4 regions of the Bacillus sp. UNC322MFChir4.1 genome follow, and region 1 is predicted to be linked to each of the others. Evidence: riboswitches for the same ligand, from Rfam matches in the RefSeq annotation. Region 1 holds a riboswitch; each other region holds the start of a gene.

Region 1 (5,211 bases):
ATGAGCTCATACTCATCAACATCGCTAACCCAACGCCTAATACGATAGAAATGACAATGCCGATCACTGTAACAGAAAGCGTTGCTGGTAAATGCACCGTAAGCAATATATCCCGCAAATCCCATATTTTTCGAACAATGGCACTTGGAGACGGCAAAATGTACATTTCATCAAGAATCCGTGCCCCTATTTCCCATCCAATCAGCAAAATAGCAGTTACAATAATAGCCGGAACATAATCTATAATTCGCTTCATACAAGCACCTGTCTTTGCAACATGCCAATAAGTTCATCTTTTAACGCCAGCATTTCCAGGCGATGCAAATCCTTTCGAGAGCGCTCTTGTCCAAGGGGTACAACTCGCTCAGTTAATGATGTAATTGGCTGCTCTGTTACGACAAAAATACGATTAGAAAGATACAGCGCTTCATCAACATCGTGTGTAATAAACAAAATCGTTTTTTGCCAATGTTTCCATTGTTCAAACAACCATTCTTGCAGAGATGCCTTCGTTAATGCATCAAGTGCACTAAACGGTTCATCTAATAGTAAGAGGTCGCCTCCCGTTAACAACGTCCGAATAAACGATACGCGTTGCCGCATTCCGCCTGATAAATCTTTTGGATACTTCTTTTCATATCCTTGCAGTCCAAACTGCGCCAGCAGCTCTAGTGCTTTCATTTGCGCTTCTTTTTTCTTCATTCCTTGGCATTCAAGAGGCAAAGCTGCATTTTCAATAATGGTTCGCCACGGGAGTAACATATCTTTTTGCGGCATATAGCCAACAGGAGTTGTTCCCATTACATCAATCGTGCCAGCATTTTCTTTCTCAAGTCCCGTAATAAGCCGAAACAATGTACTTTTCCCGCAGCCACTTGGCCCAATAATACTAATGAATTCCCCTTCTTGTACTGCAGCATTAAGACCCTCTATAATCGGTTTCTCATCATAATGGAAAGAAACGTTATGAAATTGTAGTATGTTCTTGCTCTTCAAACCCCCACATCTCCTTACGATATGCCATATCCCAAAATAAATATTCAAAACGGCTGGAATATAAGAAGATCTCTTCTAAACGATTTCGTTCTTCTTCTGTTTTCCCAATTACAATTTCATTACATAAATCAATTAACCATACACAAAGATTCCCGTATTCCTCAGAGCTATATCCTTGAATCCACTCACCAAAAAATTCATGATCGCGTGCTCCTGGAATCGCATTTAAACGCTTTCCAATCTCCCAATAACTCCACATACATGGAAGCAATGCTGCAATTAGCTCAGCCAGTGTACCGTTTTGAGAAACAGACATCATATAGTTTGTATATGCTAGATTCATAGCTGATGGCCTTGCGGATTCCATCTCTTCAACAGAAATTCCTAAGCGTTTTGCATATTGTTTATGAATCGTCATTTCCCCATTTAAAATTCCATCAATTTGTTCAGCAAATTTCGCCATCACTTTTGGATTTGTTGTTTTGACAACACCAATTGCATATAGCTTTGCGTAATCTAACAAATACAAATAATCTTGAACAATATAATATTGAAATCTATCTTTCTCTAACGTTCCATCTCCCATCCCTGTTACAAATGGATGATTGTGACTCTTCTCCCAAATAGGTTGCACCTTTTCAAATAGTCTTTCACAAAATGTCATCTCCGCTTCCCCTTCCTGTATGTATGTTTCCAAATAAAAAAGCCACTTCCATATAAGAAGTGGCCACAGCAAACAAAAGAAAAACTCATTTGTTGTTTCCACTTCCCTACGCTAGCATCACCTAGATCAGGTTATAAGGGTTAAGGTTTTTACCTCTCTCAGCTTTTAAGCACCCCTAGTGGTGTTCTATAAAATTGTTAAGAAAAAATCCCCGTTTCTATGCATAAAGAAACGGGGACGTTATTTATATCGTCCAAATTGCTTCCCTACGCTAGCATCATCTAGATCAGGTTCAAGGGTCAAAGACTATCGGTCTACTCTCAGCTAGCAACACTAGCTCCCCTAGCAGTATATTCATTTAACATAGTCAGTATACCATCACCATATCTCATCGGCAACTCTTTTCATTTTGAATTAAACAAAAGAAAATATGTAACTACTCAGTCCCTCTATGAAAAAAAGACAGAAAAGCATTTCTTCATGGCCTGGGAGGGATTGGCTATGTATAGGAGTAGTTAGGGCCTTTTTTATTTTCACTAGAATAATACCTCTTACCAAACTTCTAAATGAAATGTATGGATGAGTAGTTACGAAAATATTTCAAAAACATACTGTAAGTTCAGAAAAAAATGAATTTCTTCTATCTATTTCCAGAACGGCTATAAATCTGCTATCCTTTTATTATATATCCATTTAAATCTTTCGACATGTAAGTCGCCACTATGCAGAATATAGCATAGCTTGTGCGGTAGGAGCTCATCCAGATGCTCTCCTTAAGTCGATTTTTTAACTTGTATATAGAGAAAAAATATTTACTTGTCTTGAATCAACAAATATATTACAAACTCAACAGCTTTATATTATGATTTCATTCATAATAGCTTATTACATAAGGAGGTCTATGAATATATGAATTTAAAAGTCGCAGCAATAACAGCAACTACTGTAACAGTTGCCGCTATGCTTCCCTCTATAGCAGAATCTAATGTACATACCGCAGCAGCAGAGCAAACAGCAAAAACCAAAATTGGTTATGTAAAAACAGAAACATTACAAATGTACAATAGTCCTAATGGGGCAGATTCTGTTATTGACAGCATTACACGTGACACTCCCGTTACAATTCTTGAAACAACGAATGAATGGTATAAAATTTACGCTCACAATAAAACTGGCTATGTCAAAAAAGAAGCAATTTCTTTAACAAAACCACACGATGGTGGGAATCAGTATATCGTAAATACAGATGTATTAAACGTTCGCACTGAACCAAATACACAATCTAAAATTATTACTGTATTACCAAATGGGAAATTTGTTACTGTTCAAGAGGAACGAGAAGGATGGTATAAAATTGTACATAATGGAACAATCGGCTATGTAAAGAAAGAGTTTTTATCTAACGCTGATCAACCATTAGTAAAAGGAATTACTGTACAAGGTGGAAATTCTTATTCTGTTGCCACTCCTACATTAAAAGTACGTAGCGGAGCAGGAACAAATACAGCTATTATCGGTTCTTTAACACATGGAACACAAGTACAAGTCGTTGAGAATTTGGGAACATGGTATAAAATTCGCTATGGATCAGGATATGGCTATGTCGCACAGCATTATATAGTACAACAGCAGCAACAACAACCCAAACAGCAAGCTACACCATCTATTCCAGCTGTATTTAAATATCCTACTCAAGGAAAAATAAGTTCAGGATTTGAAGAACGCTGGGGAGCAATGCACTATGGTATAGATTTTGCAGCAACAGGAGATGTTTCAATCCAATCTTCAGCACCTGGAACTGTCGTTAAATCATATTATTCTACAAGTTACGGAAATGTTGTATTTGTTGCTCATCATATAAACGGGAAGTTATACACAACTGTATATGCTCACATGAAAAGTCGAGCTGTCAAAGCAGGAGATACAGTGGCAACAGGCCAATTGCTCGGTTATATGGGAAATACAGGCCATTCAACTGGTCAACACTTACATTTTGAATTACATAACGGGGAATGGAATCTTAAAAAAACAAATGCTGTAAATCCACTTCCTTTCTTAGTTAGGTAACGCATTATGGCACGTAATATTTCGTTACTTATTGAGTATTTAGCATTTTTCGGGTTAATTTTTTGCTTATTAATTTATAACACAAACATTGTATTATTAAACATTATTATTGCGTTTGTTGCTTGCGAAGTGATTATGGAAATATTCAAGATCCGACTAAAGCGACATATTTCACACATATATACCGCACTATTCATTATAGGTTCTTTATTAACAAGCATTATTTATAATGGCTTCCATGTCTCCGCAATGTTTCCAGTATTTTTTATAACTATTCTTCTTATAGTATCTCAGTATATATACGTTCCAGAATATCGTAAACAAAAGCAACAACATGAAAAAACGTGGAAAATAGGAAAATAACGCCGCAATTCTTTGACATTACTTTCTTTACTACTAAAAAAGGATTCCACATGATGTGGAATCCTTTTTTACATTATCGACCATTCTTTGCAATATATCGGCGCTTTTCACGATATATCGACCACTTTTTAGAATATATCGGCGCTTCGACATGATATAAAGACCCTTCGACAATATTCGATATAAAAATAGTCGATTTACTGAGCTGAATCGTACCGAAAAGGAAAAGGATCTGACTAAAAAGTGGACTTTTTAGCCAGATCCTTATATAAGAATAAACATACTATATATCATTTTAATTTTTCAACATACAAGTCACCGCAATATAGAATAAAACATGATCGCACGTGGCAGGAAAAGACCGTGACCGCCTCTAAAAAAGTTTTTTACTAGTATAAATATAAAACTATTTTAACCGCATGCATATTGCTCATAAATAAAGTTTAAATTATATTTATGTTCTAGATTCATACGTTGTTCATCACTGCACCAATAAAATAAAATGTCATGTATTGATGCATAACGCTTATTCTTTAAAAATTGTTTAATAAAGGATGGGAAACAATTTGGTAATTGAACAAATATATAATTGCGTAGTAGTTCCTCCTTATAACCGATTCCTTTGCATATAAACATAAGTTCTTCACAATAATACATTTGTTGTGGAACTTGAATCATTTCAAAAAATGGAATATATGATAGTAATTTCCCAATAAAGTGCTCATATTTTGTTATAAATTCAAAGGATATATGCTCCATTATCTCTTTTATAACAAATAAATAATCATCAACATGAATTGTCTTCAACGGATTAAGGCGATCAGACATTTGTGCAATCACTGCACGTTGACATGCTACAGCAGCACGGCTTGGTTCATAATATGTTAAGAAATCTGTACATTTTCTATATTTTTTTAATAAATCTAACGTATATACATCACAAATATATGTATTGCAATATATCGCCAACTTCATTAAATTTTCATCTAACTGCTCTTTTGATAATCCCTTTGCTTCTTTACAAAGAAACAGAAACATAATCTCCATCATTTCTTTATGAGACAAAAGTGTCTTATACTTTTCAATACACTCTACATTAAATTTAATTCTTTCCCAAATAA
Region 2 (5,211 bases), on a different contig from region 1:
TAGCGCGTAACGTTAGTTGCTCGTATTCAAAAGCAGGGAATAAAACTGCTAAGAAACGTTTGACAACTAAATCATAAATTTTGCGCTCTTTATCTGTGAAAGCTGAGAAGTTTACATAGCTTTCTGTTGGAATGATTGCATGGTGATCACTTACTTTACTATCATCAACAAAAGATTTGGAAGCTTTGATTGGTTTCGTTAAAACTTTATTAGCTAAAGAACGATACTCACCTATTCCGCAAGCTTTCAGACGTTCTGGAAGTGTTCCAACGATGTCAGATGAGATATAACGTGAATCTGTCCGCGGATATGTTAATACTTTGTGCTGTTCATACAGTTTCTGCATAATATTTAACGTTTCTTTTGCGGAATAACCAAAGATTTTATTTGCATCACGTTGTAATTCTGTTAAGTCGTAAAGACCAGGAGCAAATGACTTCTTAGCTTTTTTCTCAATTTCAACTACAGTCGCATTTTGGTTTCCTAATTTTTTTACAATCGCATCAATTTTTTCTTTATCAAAGCTGCGGCTATTGCCTTTCGCATCTTGCCAAGTGAGCTTTAATCTCTCTGTTGTTTGTGCTTCAATGCCATAGTATGTTTGTGCTTTGAAGTTTTTAATTTCATCTTCACGTCCTGCGATAATTGCTACAGTAGGTGTTTGAACACGACCGCAATTTAATTGTGCATTGAATCTTGTAGTTAATGCACGTGTTGCGTTAAGACCGATATACCAGTCAGCTTCCGAACGGGCAACAGCTGAAGCATATAAATTGTCGTATGCTTTACCAGGTTTCAAGTTTGCAAAACCATCTTTAATCGCTTTATCGGTAACAGATGAAATCCATAGACGTTTAATCGGTTTATTAATTCTCACTTTATCAATAATCCAACGAGCTACTAATTCTCCTTCGCGACCAGCGTCTGTAGCTACGATGATTTCATTTACATCATTTCTAGTCAATTGACTTTTCACAGCATTAAATTGCTTGCCAGTTTGCTTAATCACCGTTAATTTTAAACGTTCCGGAAGCATTGGAAGATCTTCAAGATTCCACTTTTTATACTTCACATCATAACTTTCAGGATCTGCTAATGTAACGAGATGCCCTAAAGCCCATGTAACAATATATTTACTTCCTTCAATGTAACCATTTCCTTTTTTATCGCACTTCAATACACGCGCAATATCACGTGCAACAGAAGGTTTTTCAGCAATTACAACACTTTTTGCCATATTTCAAACATCCTTTCAATTTCCGTAAGTTAACTATAGCATACATCCCTTTCGGATTCAGTTATTCCGAAGATTCGTATCCGTTGTTATGAAATATAAGTGTTCCATTTTTAACTAGCTTCAGAAATGCCTTAAACACCGCCTGTGACCGCTCTAATACATGGCCAGTTACTCTCGCCATCCTAAAAAAAGGGGTCTTTTATGTTTTTTCTTTATGTAAAATTTCGGCAAGGAAAATAAAATATACCCAGCACTCGCTGTCTCCCTTTGTTTTAAACGTTGCCGTGGTAGGAACAGGTCCTGACCGCTCAAATACACGGCCAGTTGCTCTCGCCCATCTAAAAAAGGGGTTTTTACATCTTTTTTCAACTTGTTATTTCAACAGAATCAGAGTAGACTCTGAAGTAAATGAATAAGAAAACACATGGGAGTTTGCGGATGCAAACTGAGAGTACGGCTACTCCGTCGTTGACCATTTGAACCTGTTGGATAATGCCAGCGTAGGGAGAGTGTAAGAGCACATTATGAAGACACTTTGCATGCGCAAAAGTGTCTTTTTTGCTATATCTCCCATTATAAAAAAGGAGAGATACATATGAAAATGAAAGAAATTGCCCAAGTAGTTGAGACAGTACGAGAAAGAAATCCGCTCGTTCATAATATTACAAATGTCGTCGTGACAAATTTTACTGCCAATGGATTACTGGCATTAGGTGCATCGCCTGTGATGGCATACGCAAAAGAAGAAGTAGCTGAAATGGCAAGTATTGCGGGAGCACTCGTTTTAAATATGGGGACACTTCGCCAAGAAGAAGTAGAGGCGATGCTTATTGCTGGAAAGTCAGCAAATAATCATAATGTACCAATTATATTTGATCCCGTCGGTGCTGGGGCAACTTCGTATCGAACAGAAGTGGCAAGGTATATTCCAAGTGAAGTAAAGCTAGCAATCATCCGTGGCAATGCAGCAGAGGTTGCAAATGTTATTGATGAGAGTTGGGAGATTAAAGGGGTTGATGCAGGGGGAGGAAATGGTGATGTTGTTTCCGTTGCGAAACAAGCAGCAAGGCAGCTACGTAACATTATCGTTATTACTGGAAAAGAAGATGTTATAACTGATGGGGAAAGAACGTTTATTCTTCGTAATGGTCATCCTATTTTAACGAAAGTAACAGGAACAGGGTGTTTATTAACATCTGTTATCGGAGCGTTTACGGCAGTTGAAAAAGATTACGTAAAAGCAGCTGTTGCGGCGGTAGCATTTTACGGTGTAGCGGCAGAAATTGCGGCAAGTAAAACAGCTAAGCAAGGACCGGGAAGTTTCCAAATTGAATTTCTAAATCAGTTAGCAAACGTTACTGCAGAAGACGTTGAACGATATGGAAATGTTGAAGAGGTTTGATAAGGAAGGATGAGAGAAATGGCACGGATTGATAAACAACGTATGTCTGAGTTACTACAAGTGTATTTTATTATGGGAAGTAATAATTGCAGCAAAGATCCATTACAAGTTATGAAAGAAGCTCTTGATGGCGGAGTTACCCTTTTTCAGTATCGTGAAAAAGGTGACGGAGCATTAACGGAAGAAAACCAGTATACATTTGCAGGGCAGCTACAATCATTATGTAAAAAGTATCATGTTCCATTCATCGTAAATGATGATGTGGAATTAGCAATAGCGTTAGATGCAGATGGTGTTCATGTTGGGCAAGATGATGAAAACATTCAGATCGTACGTGGAAAAATGGGCGATAAAATCATTGGTGTATCCGCTCATACAATAGAAGAAGCTCGTTTTGCGATTGAAAATGGTGCCGATTATTTAGGAGTAGGACCGATTTTTCAAACAAACACGAAAAAAGATGCAAAAGCGGTACAAGGAACGGCAGGATTGCGTTTTTTCCGTGAAAGTGGCATTGGAATTCCGATTGTCGGTATTGGTGGGATTACAATTGAAAATGCTGCTTCTGTCGTTGAAGCAGGGGCAGATGGTGTTTCGGTGATTTCAGCGATTAGTTTAGCGGAGTCTCCTTATAATAGTGCGAAGAAATTGGCTGAGCAAGTGAAAAAAATTTAAACAAACGTTTGATTAAAAAGAGCTAGTCCTTGTAAAGACTAGCTCTTTCTTCATTAAAACATCAGTGAAACGAGAAGCATCCCTATTCCAATTGATGTAATTGTTGCGACCAGACCTGGGATCATAAAGCTATGATTTAACACATATTTACCGATACGAGTTGTACCTGTACGGTCAAAGTTAATTGCCGCGACGATTGTTCCGTAGTTTGGAATAAAGAAATATCCGTTTACAGCTGGGAACATTGCGATCAATAGTACCGGTGAAATGCCAAGTGTTAATCCAAGTGGTATTAATGCACGTACTGTTGCAGCTTGGCTATATAACAAGATTGATAGCACGAATAGTGCAATTGCAAATAACCACGGTGCACTCGTTACGAGTCCTTGGATAGAACCTTGAATTATTTGTAAGTTACCGTTAAAGAACGTATCTCCCATCCAGGCGATACCGAAAATTGCAACAACTGCTGTTGCTCCTGCTTTAAAGACGTTACCAGATACGATGCTTTCCACATTTGGTTTACAAAAAATAATAATAAGTGCTGCGATTGTTAGCATAACCATTTCAATGGTGTTTGGCATCGAAAGACGTACAAGTTTTCCGTCTATCATCCAGCCAGGACGTAATGCTTCAAAAGATCCAAGAAGAACAACTAAAACTGTTGCCAATAAAAAGAGGATAACAGACAGTTTTGCACCTTTTGGAACAATAAATTCTTTCTTTTCTTCTAGTTTTGGAATTACGCCTTCTTGTAATCGCTTTAAATATTCTTCATCTTCGTTTAGCTCTTTCCCCATTTTGCTTGCTACGAAAGCAGCTAACATACAAGCGATAAAGGTAGATGGAATACTAATTTTTAAAATATCTAATAGTGTAATCTTATAGTCAGCAAGCATAGCGAGAAGTGCAACGGTTGCTGCTGAGATTGGACTGGCCGTAATCGCTTGCTGCGATGCAATAACAGCAATTGACATTGGACGCTCTGGTCGAATTCCTGATTCACGCGATACTTCAGCAATGACAGGAAGAACTGAATAGGCAACGTGTCCTGTTCCTGCGCAAAACGTAAATAAATAAGTGACGATAGGGGCAAAGAACGTAATCCATTTCGGATTTTTACGAAGCGCCTTTTCTGCAATATGAACAAGATAGTCCATTCCCCCAGCAGCTTGCAACGCTCCAGCAGCTGTAATAACTGCTAAAATCATAAGCATAACATCAATTGGGGGAGAGGTTGGTTGTAAATGGAAGAAGAAGACAAAGATTGCCATCCCAACACCACCCATTACGCCAAGGCCAACACCTCCAAGACGTGCACCGACGAAAATGCAGAGTAATAAGATGGTAAACTGTAGCCAGAACATAGTATGCACCTCCGAGATAATAATTAATTGCTATTATCAAATAATTTACCCTGTTTCATGATTCGAAAGTTGAATCCTAAAATGAATCTATAAAAATGGCTTTTTTTAATTATATAACACATCAAAAACATGACCCGCTCTGTTTGTTAAAATTATGTTACAAAAGGGTTATTTTGGTATTTTTATATTTGTATGTATAAATAAATGGTTAATCAAATTGGATGTTGTAATCTGTGGAAACATAAGGTTGTAAATAAAACTGCACTAGAAATTTCACCTTTTCTAGTGCAGTTCTTTTTCGAATGTTTTAATACCCTTCTCGATGACTATGATACCATTTCCATTCTGTAGCGATAATATCCTTAATAGAAATATATTTTGGTTTCTAACCAAGAACTTCCTTGGCCTTCAAACTTGATGCAATTAACGCATCTGAATCATCTGGTTGAGGCGCATCGATTCGTGCTTTGTAATTCTTTGATAAAGCGATCAAACCCTGCCTTGCCATCTTTATTCATCTTATAGACACC
Region 3 (5,211 bases), on a different contig from region 1:
GCGATCCAACTAGTTATTCCGGATATATTTTTGTGAGGAAAAAATTAGCTGAATTAAGTGAAACACCAGAGCATTTCTTCGGGCGTTATGTTTTTACATATAATCATGAAGACTCCTTAAGTGCTGTAATAAATGGAGTTGTTGATGCCGCAGCTGTTGATAGCTTAGTCTTTGAGCGTACGAAACTTAAAAATCCAGAACTAATTAAGGATTTAAAAATTATTGCAAAAACGGAACCGATTGGTACCGGTCCTGTCGTCATCAATAGTAATTTACCTGATGAGGAGAAGCGAATTATTAAAGAAAGTTTCATTACTATGCACGAACAAGAAATAATAAAACCAGCGTTTCAAGGGTTGTTCATTGATCGTTTTGTTCCATTTGAATCAAGGTTATATGAGGGTCATCTATGAAGTGGCTGAATAAATTACAAATAAACCAAAAAATATTTGGAGCTATATTCATTTCGCTACTCTTTCTCGCCCTAGTATTAGGATGTATCATTTGGGAATCACTCACAAAAATCATGACAGAAGACCTAAAGAAACGTGGTGAAAATATTGCTGAAAATATTGCAGCATTGTCCTCGGATTACATTTTGACTGACGACTATTATTCAATCCATCTTCTCATTACACGTGCACAGGAAACGAACAAAGATGTTCGTTATATACTGGTCGTTAACAATAATAATGTTCTTGTCGGTAATACATTCTCTAAGCACCTGCCGAAAGGAATATTAAACGCACATAAGCCTGATGGTGTTAATACTAAAAATTACGCGATCCTAACTTCTGATGAAGGAAATATTCATGACATACTTGTTCCGATTGAAGAGGGAGATGTAGGGTTCGTTAGAGTTGGAATGGCAGAAAAACAGGCGAAAAGCTATATTTTTACTAAAATAATAGAGTTGGTTGTTGCTACATTTTTGGTCTGCATGGGAGCAGCAGGGATCGCTTATTATGTGACCCGTATCATTACCCGGCCAATTAATAGTTTAGTTGATACAGCAGCAGGCATATCAGCTGGTAATTTATCCTTAAGAGCTAAAGCAGTAGGTGATGATGAAGTTGGAAAACTTGCACAGGCTTTTAATGAAATGGCTGACAATCTGATTAGTTCTAGGACTGCAGTAGAGAAATTATTGAAGGAACTTCAAGAAAAGGATGCCCTTCGAGATACGTTGATTTTGAAACTACTATCCGCTCATGAGGAGGAGAGAAAAAGAATTTCTCGTGAACTTCATGATGAAACAAGCCAAGCCCTAACTTTTTTAATGGTTACAATGCGTATTTTGGCTAATGAAGCTAAAGATGACGAGCAACTGGAGCTACTTCATGCAAGTCGAGAGACAGCAGCCGGTATTTTACGAGAAATTAGAGATTTAGCAGTAGAATTAAGGCCACCGATCCTTGATGATATGGGATTAATTCCTGCATTAAGGAAATACGTAAGAAAGTTTGAAGAAAAATGCGCTCTTACGGTAACTCTACACGTTCCTGATGATGACGCCTTCGTCATAGATAGTCATATTGCTGTAGCACTATACCGAATTGTTCAAGAAAGTCTTACCAATGTAGTGAAACATACAGTAGCGACTGAGATTACGATTAATATGGAGATAAGAGATTGTTCGATCTTGTTGAACATCCATGATAACGGTCACGGTATAAATGAGGATGATTTTGAAAAAGCTCGCCAGCAAAATCGAATCGGAATATATGGAATGAAGGAAAGAGCAGAATTATTAGGAGGTTCATTTTTGATTAGAACTCACAATAACGGTGGAACGGAAGTTAGTGTGTCTATCCCATTAAAACAGAGAGAAGGGGATCAAGATGGAAAAGACAATCAGCATAATGTTAGTTGATGACCACGCTTTGATGAGAGCTGGTTTAAAACTATTATTACAAAAAAGGCCATCATTAAAGGTTGTAGGTGAAGCTGCTGATGGATTTGAAGCACTAAGGCTTTACGACAATTTAAGGCCCGATATTTTGATATTAGATATATCTTTGCCACGCATAGATGGAATTCAAGTTTTAACAGAAATTAAATTACGCTATGAACAAGCGAAAGTCATCGTGCTTACCATGCATGAAGATGAGGATTATATAACATCAATCATGAACGCGGGAGCTTCAGGTTACGTCCCTAAAGCGGCTGTCGATGAAGAATTATACAATGCGATTGATTCTGTTATGGATGGGTACATATACCTCCGTCCAAAGGAAATTTCAACTATGTTAAAAAAAATGCAAAACGAAACGGATTCTCGAAATCCATATGTAATTTTAAGTCCACGTGAACGAGAGGTATTGAAATTTCTTGTTCAAGGTTTTTCAATGTCTGAAATCGCTGGGGAATTAACGATCAGTATAAAAACGGTTGATACCCATAAGACGAGAATGTTGAACAAACTTAATCTTTCTAAGAAAAGTGAACTTGTTCAATATGCCATAAAGTATAATTTAATACATATAATATGACGGGATAATGCTTGTTATAAAAGATTTTTTTCTTTCGCTGATTTGAAACAACACAAAAATCCCACTTTAGAAAAATGGGATTTTTGTTTCGTTATATTATAGTTATTTCCGAAATACTTAGAGACTCTAAAGATTGCTGATTAAGCAATCTTTTTTTTGCTTGTATTTATACTCGCGCTCATAAATAAGCGCGGTGCTGTTGTAAATAAAACGACAAGTAGAACCGCACACATTGCGAAAGAACCAATCATTGTGATGCCGTTAAAGATAAAGGAATATAAAACAGCTGATTGTCCTTTTGGTGCATATTGTCCAAAGAAAATAAAGCCAGCAATGAAGTGCCAAAAATAACGAGCTAGGCTACCAATAAACGCAGCGATAATGACATACATGATTGCTTTTGCTTTTTGTTTATTAGCAATTGCTTGTTGAATTGGTGCATGAAATAATCCAGAAAAGCCAATAAAGGCAAAGGCGATGAAGTATTCAATAAACGCTTGTACCGGCGTAAAAATAGATGCATCTCCTGCGACAATTTGTAATAATCCCCAAACGAGACCACTTAAGAAACTCGCTTTAAATCCCCAGCGGTAAGCAACAATAAAAATTGGAATCATCGCAAACGAGATAGAACCGCCTGTTGGAAGTTTAATAGATAATGGCAAAATGTCGATGACTAACGCAAATGCTGCAAGAATCGCCGCCTCTATCATCGCTTGTAAATTTGTATTACGCATGTAAAAATCCCCCTACATCCAAGTTACAAAAGAAGAATCTTTATCATAGGGGGATGAAAATACACAAATTGAAAATCACTACTTATGTATATATGTTTGCACAATTCCTACGTTAGCATTAACTAACAGGTTCTAAGGGTCGGAACAAAGTGTTCCCTCTCAGCGACGTGGCTCCCCCTGTGACAACGAGATTCTTAGATTGTTACTACCATTGTAATAACAATGGATAAGAATGGCAAATTTAATTTATATATAAGTTGAAATAAAAACCCCTTTCTTTTTAGGGAGGGGCGACTGGCCATGCATAACAACGATTTTTATGTTAAATAAGATGGAATTGTACAAAAAATAGTAATAAATTCACGGTATATTGTATAGTGTTTTTTCAGAGAGTCATGTTATAATTGGTATTGATAATAATTATCGTTATCTTTTGAGGGGGATAATTTATGAACTTAGTTGATATGAGTATAGATGAAAAAGTACGTGTAAAAGATTTACAATCTCTTGATAAATTGTTAAAACGCCGTTTGGCTTCATTTGGATTTTCTGAGGGCTGCGAGCTTTGTTTAAAACAAAAGGCAATGCTTAATGGTCCATGTACATTAGAATGCCGTGGACAATTAATCTCTATTCGTCATTGTGATGCGAAAATGATAAAGGTGGAATTAGCGTGAACAAGGTTGCTTTGCTAGGAAATCCGAATACGGGAAAAACATCATTGTTTAATGCGCTTACTGGTTCTTATGAATACGTTGGGAACTGGAGCGGAGTAACCGTAGAAAAAAAGATTGGTAAGTTAAAAGATAAGCAAGGAATGTTAATAGATTTACCAGGTATATACGATTTAAATCCTGTATCCCGTGATGAGGGAGTTGTTACACAATTTTTATTAACAGAAGAATTTCATCATATGTTAAATATTGTGGACTCTTCTCAATTTGAACGTAATATGCATTTAACATTACAATTGTTAGAATTCGGAAAACCGCTTTCTATCGGTTTAAATATGATTGATGTGGCAAAACAACGCGGGATTACGATTGATGTTAAGAAGCTATCTGAAACGCTAGGTGTAACAGTTATTCCTGTTATCGCAAGAAGTGGAAAAGGATGCGAGGAGTTATTAGCTGCTCTTCATAAAGGCGATAAGGCGGGGCAGAAACCGTTTGTTCTTTCATATGGTAAAGCGGTCGAGACAGGAATCCAGCGCGTTATGGAGAAATTGCAGCGCGAAAATGATGAGCATGCAAGATGGCTTGCGCTTCAATTTTTAGGAAATAACGAAGTGGTAGAGAAAGAAATTGCCAAGTCGCATGTATATAACGAACTTGTAGCAATTCGCTCTGCAGTAGAAGAAGAATTAGATGTTACGCTAGAACAGCATATATACGGAGTACGTGCAGCGTATATTGAAAAGTTGAAAACAAGTGTGATTCGTAATGAAAAAGAAGGAAGTATTCCTTTTTCGGAAAGAATTGATAAATTAATTACGCATAAAATTTTGGGACTACCAATCTTTTTAGGAATCATGTTTTTAATTTTTCAAGTTACGTTTTCGTGGATTGGAACGCCTTTATCGGATCAATTTGATGCGTTTGTTGGCGGGCCATTTACAGATTGGGTAACAGCAGGACTTACGAATATTGGTGCGTCTGAGTTTATTCAAGCGCTCGTTACAGATGGAATTATTGCAGGAGTTGGTGCGGTATTAGTATTCGTGCCGCAAATTTTCGTATTGTTCTTCTTCATTTCATTACTAGAAGATTCCGGATATATGGCGCGTATTGCCGTTGTAATGGATCGTGTGATGGAGTTTTTTGGACTAAACGGAAAAGCGTTTATTCCTATGATTATCGGTTTTGGTTGTAATGTACCAGGCATTATGGCTGCGAGGACGATTGAACAGGAGAAAGAGAGGCTGCTTACGATTTTAGTGACACCGTTTATGTCATGCTCAGCCCGTTTACCTGTATATGCAC
Region 4 (5,211 bases), on a different contig from region 1:
AAGGCCAAAATGAAATAGGCAAGAAACATACACGATGTGACGATAAGTAAAAACGATAATTTTGGGTACCATCCCCTCGCAAATGAATATACGGAAAGACCAAAACTACTAAATACGAGAAACAACGTACCAACGGCTGTTAAAATAATATCCATTTCCTTCTCATAACTTGGTGACAATAACAAAACAAATGTCACAACAAAAAAAATCTGTAATATACATGCAATAGCAAGAATAACCTTCTGCTTCACCTTTCTTTCCTCCAATTCATCTCACTTTCTACGAAAAGTATTCTTGATAAAAAAACAAAATCCCCCCGCTCAGCAGGAGGATAATTACATATTAAGTTATATACACATAATCATAGATTAAAAGGCTCTGTCTATTTAAGGCCCTCGCTCACCTCGAAAAGTTTTTTACTTTTCACCTCTATGTATCCGACTTCCTAAAGCCTTAATCTCAAAACTTAACCATATAGAAAATATAATTTCTAAAGATATCATAACTATTGCCACTATTGCTGGGCTAAAAATAATTCCTACTATAAAAGATGTGAAAGAAACAACTATCGCCATTACAAAGTACGCTTTAGATTTATATAACCATCCAAAAGGTAATAAATGCGCTCCAAATACTACTGCTAATATCATAACCATTTTTTCAGGAACAGCTTGATAAATCCACATTGCAATTAAAATATATAAAAATTGATTACAAGAAAATAATATTCCTAAAGCATTTAACGAATTATCTTTAGTTGAAAACTCTGCCTTTATTATTTTAGACATCATAAAAGCAATCGGTAAAAGCGTTGCAGTAATACAAAATATGAATAAATTTTTTGTCGATACCTCCTTTATCGGAAGTAACCATACTACTAAGATAGCACTCCAAATCATAATTGAAGCTAGAATAAAATGTAATCCCCGTTTACCCCTTACCGCTATATCATCCCTTAAGCCATCTAATTCCAATACCCCATCCCCCTTTTCATAACATATAACAACAAGACCAAATATTGGTTATTCTACATATTCATTATATAGCATTTTAACCAATTTTATATTTTTTCTGAATATTATTACTGTATAATGTGATTTTAAAATCTTTCTCCAAGTCGCCATTCCATATAAAGCATTCTCAATAGAACAACAAATCCCCCGCTCTTACTCAGCAGGGGGATGATTATATATTAGATTAAGTACACATGATCATAGATTAAAAGCTGTTTAGAAAAGGGCACTAACCGCTCCCACACACAGCCATACCCTCCGGCCCACCCAAAAAAAGAAAGGTTTTTCATTTCAGCTTTTCAAGTTTCTACTTATTTATACAACTGACTCCCCGCTTCTTTAAACTCTTCGGCTTTTTCTTTCATACCTCGCTCAATCGCCTCAGTTGTTTCTAAATCATTCCCTTTCGCATACTCACGAATATCATGCGAAATTCTCATACTGCAAAACTTAGGACCGCACATAGAGCAGAAATGCGCTGTCTTTGCTCCCTCTGCTGGCAATGTTTCATCGTGATATTCCATTGCACGTTCAGGGTCTAATGATAAATTGAATTGATCACGCCAGCGGAATTCAAAACGCGCTTTCGAAAGAGCATCATCGCGCTCATGTGCTGTTTTATGACCTTTTGCAAGATCGGCAGCGTGTGCAGCAATTTTATACGTAATCACACCTTCACGAACGTCATCTTTGTTTGGCAAGCCGAGGTGTTCTTTCGGCGTTACATAGCAAAGCATTGCTGTACCAAACCAACCGATCATCGCTGCACCGATTGCAGAAGTAATATGATCATAACCAGGTGCAATGTCTGTCGTTAATGGCCCAAGCGTATAGAACGGGGCACCATGACAAATCTCAAGCTCTTTATCCATATTCTCTTTAATTAAATGCATCGGTACATGCCCTGGCCCTTCAATCATCACTTGGACGTCATGCTTCCAAGCAATCTTCGTAAGCTCTCCTAATGTTTCGAGCTCAGAAAATTGAGCTTCATCGTTTGCATCCGCAATCGAACCAGGGCGTAATCCATCTCCAAGAGAGAAGGAAACATCGTACTTCTTCATAATTTCACAAATTTCTTCAAAGTGTGTATATAAGAAGTTTTCTTGATGATGGTATAAACACCATTGCGCCATAATCGAACCACCGCGTGATACAATTCCTGTTACACGCTTGGCTGTAAGCGGAATGTAACGAAGTAGCACGCCAGCATGAATCGTAAAATAATCTACCCCTTGCTCGGCTTGTTCAATGAGCGTATCACGGTATACTTCCCACGTTAAATCTTCGGCAATTCCGTTTACCTTTTCAAGTGCTTGATAAATCGGTACTGTTCCAACTGGTACAGGTGCATTACGAATAATCCATTCACGCGTCGTATGAATATTTTTCCCAGTAGATAGGTCCATAATCGTATCAGCACCCCAGCGCGTTGCCCACGTCATCTTCTCAACTTCTTCAGCAATAGAGGATGAAACAGCTGAGTTCCCAATATTCGCGTTTACTTTCACATGGAAGTTACGACCAATAATCATCGGTTCTGCTTCCGGGTGATTAATATTTGCTGGTAAAATAGCACGCCCTTCAGCAATTTCCTTCCGTACAAATTCCGGCTCCACACCTTCGCGAATGGCTACATATTCCATCTCTATTGTGATGATACCTTTACGTGCATAATGCATTTGCGTAATATTTTCCCCGTCTTTTGCCCGAAGTGGCTTCCGTCCCATTTGCGGGAATACAGGCGTATGTGTAGACGCTGCTCTCGCCCCATCATCTTCCGGTTTCACTTCACGACCTTCATACTCTTCTACATCTCCTCGTTCCACAATCCACGAGCGGCGCGGCGCCTGAATCCCCTTTTCTAAATCCACTGTGTAATTCGGATCTGTATAAGGACCGCTCGTATCATACACACGAATAGCCGAGTTTGGTACACCGTTTGTATCGCTTTGCGCAATCTCACGCATTGGTACTTTTATGTCTTCACGCGTACCTTCTACATATACCTTCTTGCTTCCTGGTAAACTTGACTTTAACTCAATTTGCTCAGCTGAAACAGATTGTTTCATCATTTTTTCCTCCCCTGTGTCTTCACTTTTCTTGTGATCCAGTTTCGCCTCCTAAACCCTTCCGTCTAAGAACCTTCCGCACGAGAAAACAAAAAACGCTTTCGGTGCGAAAGAACCTTAGCCGACGGGTCTAAACAGTCGGCTCCACTTTTCTTGTGACAAGGAAGAGAACTAGCGGCTAGCAATGCCAAATAAAAAAGCCAGGCCCATCATAAAGAATAGGACCTGGCTACATAAAGACATTGTTATGTAAAGCCGACAACTTCCCTCCGCTGGTACGAACCAGATCAGGTCCAAAGGGTTAAGAAGCTTCAACACGCTTCTCTCTCAGCCCAGCTCTACGGGCACCCCCAGTTTATCACTGATTAAATTTTTACTACGCACCTATCATACATCATTGTCTAAAAAATGCAAAGATATTTACAATTTTTCTTTTCACTCAAAAAATAGTTATTTCACTTAGTACAAGCCGAATCCGCACTTCATACATATGTAGTATAAGCCGGTGTAGGACTATGTTCTGCAAGGACACTTCACTATAAGAACAGGAGTGAAAGAGTTGATAAACCTCCAATCTCTCATAACCATACTCGCGTTTCTCGGAACTATGCTCATCATCTTTTGGCGACCAAAAGGAATGAATGAAGCAATTCCAGCAACAGTTGGAGCAATGATTGTCATTTTAAGCGGCACTGTTTCTGTTGCTGACTTGGGTGATATTAGCTCAAAAATTATTGGCGCTGCTATAACGATTATGGCTACCATTGTCATGGCGATCGTACTAGAGAGTTTTGGCTTTTTTCATTGGTGCGCTGTTCAACTTGCCAAAAAGGCAAAAAGCTCCGGTATTCGCCTCTTTTGGTATACAAATCTTCTTTGCTTTCTCATGACATTATTCTTTAATAACGACGGTAGCATATTAATTACAACTCCCATTTTACTGCTTTTGTTACACCATTTACGACTTAAACATGATCAAAAAATACCTTACTTATTAAGCGGCGCACTCATCGCCACTGCCTCAAGTGCACCGATTGGTGTAAGCAATATTGTAAATTTAATCGCCTTGAAAATTATCCATATGGATTTATACATGCATACAGCAATGATGTTTGTCCCTGCCACATTAGGCCTTATCTTTATGGCATTCCTGTTATTCCTCATCTTTCAAAAACAATTACCGAAAACCCTCCCGGTCTTACCGATACATTTAGATGAAAATTTCGTCAAAAAATCCTTTCATCCATTGCAGCCAAGACCCCAAACAGATGCAAATCGTAAGCGAACACGATTTATGTTTGGAATGCTCTTATTTATTTTATGCGTTCGCATCAGCTTGTTTATTGCATCGTACTTTCAATTTTCTATCGCCATCACAGCGGTCATTGGCTCTATTATTTTACTTGGGTGGAGATGGCATAAACTGCGCATTCCACCAGTTGACATGATTAAGAAAACACCTTGGTATGTGTTAATTTTCGCATTTTCTATGTACGTAATTGTATACGGACTTCATAACATCGGTTTAACTAACTTTCTCGTTACAAAACTTCAGCCACTCATCACCAGTAGCTTATTTCATGCTAGCTTTATTATGGGCGGCTTACTCTCAATCCTCTCTAACATCTTTAATAACCATCCTGCCTTAATGATCGGTACAATCGCTCTTACCGAAATGGGGCTAGATCCGATTACATTGAAAACAATTTATCTTGCAAACATCATCGGTAGTGACATGGGCTCACTACTACTCCCAATCGGTACATTAGCAACCTTAATGTGGATGTATATTACAAGAAAAGGAAAAGTAAATATCAGCTGGGGAACGTATATGAAAACTACATTTCTCGTCATTCCGCCAACTGTCATTTTCACGCTATTTTGCTTATATTATTGGGTGAAATTAATCTTTGCAGCTTAAAGATGAAGAGAAGGAACGTATGTAATTACAAGAAAGGAGATTATTATGCTTCATTTACAAAAATATATGAATCAACCCGTGCAAGTATTATTATCAGGAGACCTTCCATTTGAAGGAATTATGATTGATAAAGGTTCCGATATTATCGTCTTGTATGATGGAGAAAAATACATGTATATCTCTAGTCTACACATTCAACATTTAA

Evidence for each region. A riboswitch is a leader RNA that binds a small molecule or an ion and turns the genes downstream of it on or off. The one in region 1 is predicted to bind thiamine pyrophosphate.
Region 2: another riboswitch for thiamine pyrophosphate. It lies ahead of thiM (hydroxyethylthiazole kinase); the one in region 1 lies ahead of tenA (thiaminase II).
Region 3: another riboswitch for thiamine pyrophosphate. It lies ahead of thiT (energy-coupled thiamine transporter ThiT); the one in region 1 lies ahead of tenA (thiaminase II).
Region 4: another riboswitch for thiamine pyrophosphate. It lies ahead of thiC (phosphomethylpyrimidine synthase ThiC); the one in region 1 lies ahead of tenA (thiaminase II).

The regions. Positions count from the first base shown of each region.
Region 1 covers NZ_JQKQ01000024.1:93,985-99,195, forward strand. Annotated here, with positions in the region: gene BR72_RS11195 (ABC transporter permease) at 1-256, opposite strand, end outside; gene BR72_RS11200 (ABC transporter ATP-binding protein) at 253-996, opposite strand; gene tenA (thiaminase II) at 965-1,660, opposite strand; TPP riboswitch at 1,747-1,847, opposite strand; TPP riboswitch at 1,907-2,014, opposite strand; gene BR72_RS11210 (SH3 domain-containing protein) at 2,570-3,727, shown strand; gene BR72_RS11220 (DUF3965 domain-containing protein) at 4,502-5,211, opposite strand, start outside.
Region 2 covers NZ_KN050813.1:20,897-26,107, reverse strand. Annotated here, with positions in the region: gene BR72_RS23210 (DNA topoisomerase III) at 1-1,237, opposite strand, end outside; TPP riboswitch at 1,652-1,761, shown strand; gene thiM (hydroxyethylthiazole kinase) at 1,833-2,639, shown strand; gene thiE (thiamine phosphate synthase) at 2,658-3,314, shown strand; gene BR72_RS23195 (anaerobic C4-dicarboxylate transporter family protein) at 3,368-4,681, opposite strand; gene galT (UDP-glucose--hexose-1-phosphate uridylyltransferase) at 5,119-5,211, opposite strand, start outside.
Region 3 covers NZ_KN050810.1:282,094-287,304, reverse strand. Annotated here, with positions in the region: gene BR72_RS20550 (substrate-binding domain-containing protein) at 1-413, shown strand, start outside; gene BR72_RS20545 (sensor histidine kinase) at 410-1,873, shown strand; gene BR72_RS20540 (response regulator) at 1,842-2,492, shown strand; gene thiT (energy-coupled thiamine transporter ThiT) at 2,633-3,229, opposite strand; TPP riboswitch at 3,316-3,417, opposite strand; gene BR72_RS20530 (FeoA family protein) at 3,679-3,906, shown strand; gene feoB (ferrous iron transport protein B) at 3,903-5,211, shown strand, end outside.
Region 4 covers NZ_JQKQ01000011.1:96,156-101,366, forward strand. Annotated here, with positions in the region: gene BR72_RS04665 (hypothetical protein) at 1-251, opposite strand, end outside; gene BR72_RS04670 (DUF7010 family protein) at 417-974, opposite strand; gene thiC (phosphomethylpyrimidine synthase ThiC) at 1,325-3,085, opposite strand; TPP riboswitch at 3,333-3,447, opposite strand; gene BR72_RS04680 (arsenic transporter) at 3,648-5,006, shown strand; gene BR72_RS04685 (hypothetical protein) at 5,052-5,211, shown strand, end outside.